DNA from 2 places in the Streptomyces sp. NPDC007162 genome. Region 1 is predicted to be linked to the other one. Evidence: riboswitches for the same ligand, from Rfam matches in the RefSeq annotation. Region 1 holds a riboswitch; the other holds the start of a gene.

The links. A riboswitch is a leader RNA that binds a small molecule or an ion and turns the genes downstream of it on or off. The one in region 1 is predicted to bind thiamine pyrophosphate.
Region 2: it holds a riboswitch for thiamine pyrophosphate, as region 1 does, so the genes downstream of both, thiC (phosphomethylpyrimidine synthase ThiC) here and ABZ646_RS02465 (thiamine ABC transporter substrate-binding protein) in region 1, are expected to answer to the same signal.

Annotation. Positions count from the first base shown of each region.
Region 1 is NZ_JBEYFC010000010.1:23,282-25,479, reverse strand. Features, by position in the region: gene ABZ646_RS02465 (thiamine ABC transporter substrate-binding protein) at 1-863, opposite strand, end outside; TPP riboswitch at 944-1,051, opposite strand; gene rlmN (23S rRNA (adenine(2503)-C(2))-methyltransferase RlmN) at 1,087-2,193, opposite strand.
Region 2 is NZ_JBEYFC010000037.1:3,032-5,229, reverse strand. Features, by position in the region: gene ABZ646_RS06930 (YibE/F family protein) at 1-1,084, opposite strand, end outside; TPP riboswitch at 1,156-1,333, shown strand; gene thiC (phosphomethylpyrimidine synthase ThiC) at 1,326-2,198, shown strand, end outside.

The DNA of each region.
Region 1 (2,198 bases):
AGCGCCTTGCCGCCCTTGGTGTTCCCGGCGTTGCTCAGCAGTCCGGCGAACTCTATCTGCCGGAAGCAGGTGCCGGTCGCGACACCGGTGGGGGCGGTGCTGGGCTTCGGGTCGGCGTAGATGACCTCGGCGGGCGGCGACGAGGCGTACGACACGACGAGCGGCCGGTCCCCCTTGGCCTTCTTCCCGCCGGCCGAACCGGAGAACTCCTCGTTGTAGGCCTGCTCCCAGCCGTCGACCACCTTCACGCCGTTGGCCTTGAGCTTCTTCCAGTAGTCCGGCCACCCGCCGTCCCCGTACCGGGCGGCGGAGCCGAGCAGGAACCCGAGGCCCGGCGAGGAGGTGGCGGCGTTCTCCGTGACGAGGAGGTTCTTGTACTGCGGCTTGACGAGATCGGCGTACGACGCGGGCGGGGCCAGCTTGTGCTCGCTGAAGTACGCCTTGTCGTAGTTCACGCAGATGTCGCCGTAGTCGATGGGCGTCACCCGGTGCTTGGCGGCGTCGAGCTGGTACGCCGTTGCGACCTGGCCCAGGCCCTTGGCCTCGTACGGCTGGAACAATCCGTTGTCGAGAGCCCTGGACAGCAGGGTGTTGTCGACGCCGAAGAAGACGTCGCCCTGGGGGTTGTCCTTGGTCAGGATCGCCTTGTTGACGGCCTGTCCGGCGTCGCCGTCCTTGAGGACCTTGACCTGGTAGCCGGACTGCTTCTCGAAGTCCTTGAGCACGTTCTTGGAGACGGCCCACGAGTCGTGACTGACCAGGGTGACGGTCTTGGCGTCGGCGCCGGTGTCCGACGACGAGCACGCGGACAGCGTGACGAGACCGAGCCCGACGGCCGCGGCCACGAGGGTTCTGGTGTGCACTGGTGTTTTCCTCCTGGGGTGGACCAGGAAGAGACGCGGCCCTGCCCGTGAGCACGGGGCTCGCGGGCAGGGCGCAACAGCTTGAGTGATGACCGAACTTCCTACCCAGAATGACCTGGGCGAGGTTCAGAGGGTCTGCGGCCCGATTGCCGCACTCTCAGCGCTGTGGCGCTCCCCTGTCGGAATATGAAGATGTGGGTACGGCTGTGGATCCGCCCTCAGGCTACCGCTCCGTGGCCGCGAGCTGACCACAGGCCCCGTCGATCTCCTGGCCACGGGTGTCCCGGACGGTGACGGGAACACCGTGCGCGGCGATCGCCTCGACGAACGCCTTCTCGTCCTCGGGCCGCGAGGCGGTCCACTTGGAGCCCGGGGTGGGGTTCAGCGGGATGAGGTTGACGTGCACCGGCTTGCCCTTGAGCAGCCGGCCGAGCCGGTCACCGCGCCACGCCTGGTCGTTGATGTCCCGGATGAGCGCGTACTCGATGGACAGCCGGCGGCCGCTCTTCTCGACGTAGTCGAACCCGGCGTCGAGGACCTCGCGCACCTTCCACCGGGTGTTGACCGGGACCAGGGTGTCGCGCAGTTCGTCGTCGGGGGCGTGCAGGGAGATCGCGAGCCGGCACTTGAAGCCCTCGTCGGCGAACCGGTGGATGGCCGGGACGAGTCCGACGGTGGAGACGGTGATCCCGCGCTGCGAGAGGCCGAGCCCGTCGGGAGCGGGATCGGTCAGCGCCCGGATGGCGCCGACCACCCGCTTGTAGTTGGCGAGCGGTTCGCCCATCCCCATGAAGACGATGTTGGAGAGTCGCGCCGGTCCCCCCGGGACCTCCCCGTCCCTGAGCGCCCGCATACCGTCGACGATCTGGTGGACGATCTCGGCGGTGGACAGGTTCCGGTCGAGACCCGCCTGCCCGGTCGCGCAGAACGGGCAGTTCATCCCGCATCCCGCCTGCGAGCTGATACACATGGTCACCCGGTCCGGGTAGCGCATCAGCACCGACTCGACGAGCGTGCCGTCGAACAGCCGCCACAGCGTCTTGCGGGTGGTGCCCTCGTCCGTGGACAGATGCCGTACGACGGTCATCAGCTCCGGGAACAGGGCCTCCCGCAGCTTGTCCCGGGAGCCGGCCGGGATGTCCGTCCACTGCTCGGGGTCGTGCGCGTACCGCGCGAAGTAGTGCTGCGAGAGCTGCTTGGCACGGAACGGCTTCTCCCCGGCCTCGGCCACCGCGTCCTTGCGCTCGGCGGGCGAGAGGTCGGCGAGATGCCGCGGCGGCTTCTTGGCTCCGCGCGGGGCGACGAAAGTGAGTTCTCCGGGCTTGGGCATGGTGG
Region 2 (2,198 bases), on a different contig from region 1:
GGATCAGCCCGGTGTTGTCGTCGGTGTTGCCGGTGAGAGCGGCCCAGTCGATGAACTCCGAGCCGAGCAGGCCGATCAGGCACAGCGAGACCAGCGTGCCGAGCACCGCCACGGAGGTACGGGCCGACAGTCCGTGACACATGTACAGGGCGATCAGCATGATGGCGCTCGCCCCGACCACCGCCACCAGCAGCGGATTCGAACCCTGGAGGATCGCCGGGAGGATGAACAGGGTCAGCACCATGAAGCTGACGGCCAGTGCGACCAGCGCCATCACCCCGCGCAGGCGGCCCACCACCACGACGGCGAATGCGAAGATCCCGGCCAGCAGCGCCATCGGGAACTTCCGGTTCACATCGGTGACCGAGTACTGCAGATCCTTCGGCGCCGAGGGCTCGTAGGCGACCACGACCTTCTCGCCCTGGTGCAACTGCCGTGACTGGTCGGGCTGCACGATCTCGGTGAAGGTACGGCCCTTGTCCTTGCCGGTGTCGACCCGGACCGTGGCCTTCTTGCAGGTGCCGCCGTCCTCCTGCTTGCCGGACCCTCCCTCGGTGGTGGGGATGTCACCGGTCGAACCGCCCCCCGAGGCGTTGACCGACTTGCAGCTGACCGAGACGACCTTGGCGACCGTGGCCGCCTGCGTCTGCCGGTCGAAACCGACGCCGGTGCGCTCGTGCGGCGGGGCGCCGCCGGGCCACAGCACCACCAGGCCGACCACCACCGCGGCGGTGAAGGGGATCAGGATCGCCGCGATGACCTTGCGCAGATGCTTCGAGACGGGGGCGGCGGGACCGTGGCTGTGCGAGTGGCCGTGTCCGCCGCCGGTACCGGCATGTCCGTGACCCGGACCGGCGCCGGCCGTCCGGCTGTGGGCGTCGCCAGGAGCGTGCTCCTGGCCGGACCCGTGTCCGTACTCACCGCCGTGCTGGTGTCCCTGCCCGTGGACGTGCCCTTGCTCGTGCGCATGGGCACGCCCGGCACCGGCACCATGGCCCCCGTGGCCCGGTTCGCCGCCCGTTGCCGCGCCGTTGCCGCGCCGTGGGTCAGAAGGCGGATAGGGGGGCTGCTGTGTCGTGGTCACCGCCCGATCATCGCAAGAACGGCAGGGGCCCCCTGTTCACCGCGCCCGAATTGACGCTAGCGTGGAGGCACCTTTGCACACGCGGGAGCTCGGAGCACCGGGCTGAGAGGGCGCTGACCTCCGTATTCGCGATGTTTCACGTGGAACAAGTGAAGTTCCACAGGGAGCACCGCTCCACGGAAGCCGCTGCGTCGACCGCCGAACCTGTTACCGGGTAATGCCGGCGTAGGGAGTAGGTCTCATGACCAACAAGGACGCACGCACGCCTGCCTTCAGCCAGGACGAACAGCCCACCACGGGTGAAGCGCCGCAGGGGGCCGGGAAGTCCGTGGGCTGGCACAAGGGCTATGTCGAGGGCTCGCGCCCCGACCTGCGAGTGCCGGTCCGTCAAGTGCACCTGACCAACGGGCAGTCGGTCACCCTCTACGACACCTCGGGCCCGTACACCGATCCGCTCGTCGAGACCGACGTCCGCCGGGGGCTGCCCCCGTTGCGGGAGAACTGGATCGTCGCCCGCGGTGACACCGAGGAGTACGCGGGCCGGCCGGTCCGTCCCGAGGACGACGGGATCAAGCACACCGCGCCGCGCGGCGGGCTGCGCAACCTGGACGCGGTCTTCCCGGGACGTCCGCGCCAGCCGCGCCGGGGCCGGACCGGTGAGGCGGTCACCCAGCTCGCGTACGCGCGCCGAGGCGAGATCTCGCCCGAGATGGAGTACGTGGCCATCCGGGAGAACGTCCCGCCGGAGGTCGTCCGTGCGGAGATCGCGGCGGGGCGGGCCGTGCTGCCGGCCAACGTCAACCACCCGGAGATCGAGCCGATGATCATCGGCAAGCGGTTCCTGGTGAAGGTCAACGCCAACATCGGCAACTCGGCGGTGACCTCCTCCATCGAGGAGGAGGTGGAGAAGATGACCTGGGCGACCCGCTGGGGCGCCGACACGGTCATGGACCTCTCCACCGGCCGCAACATCCACACCACCCGGGAGTGGGTGCTGCGCAACTCCCCCGTCCCCATCGGCACGGTGCCGCTCTACCAGGCCCTGGAGAAGGTGGACGGCCGGGCCGAGGAGCTGACCTGGGAGATCTACAAGGACACGGTGATCGAACAGGCC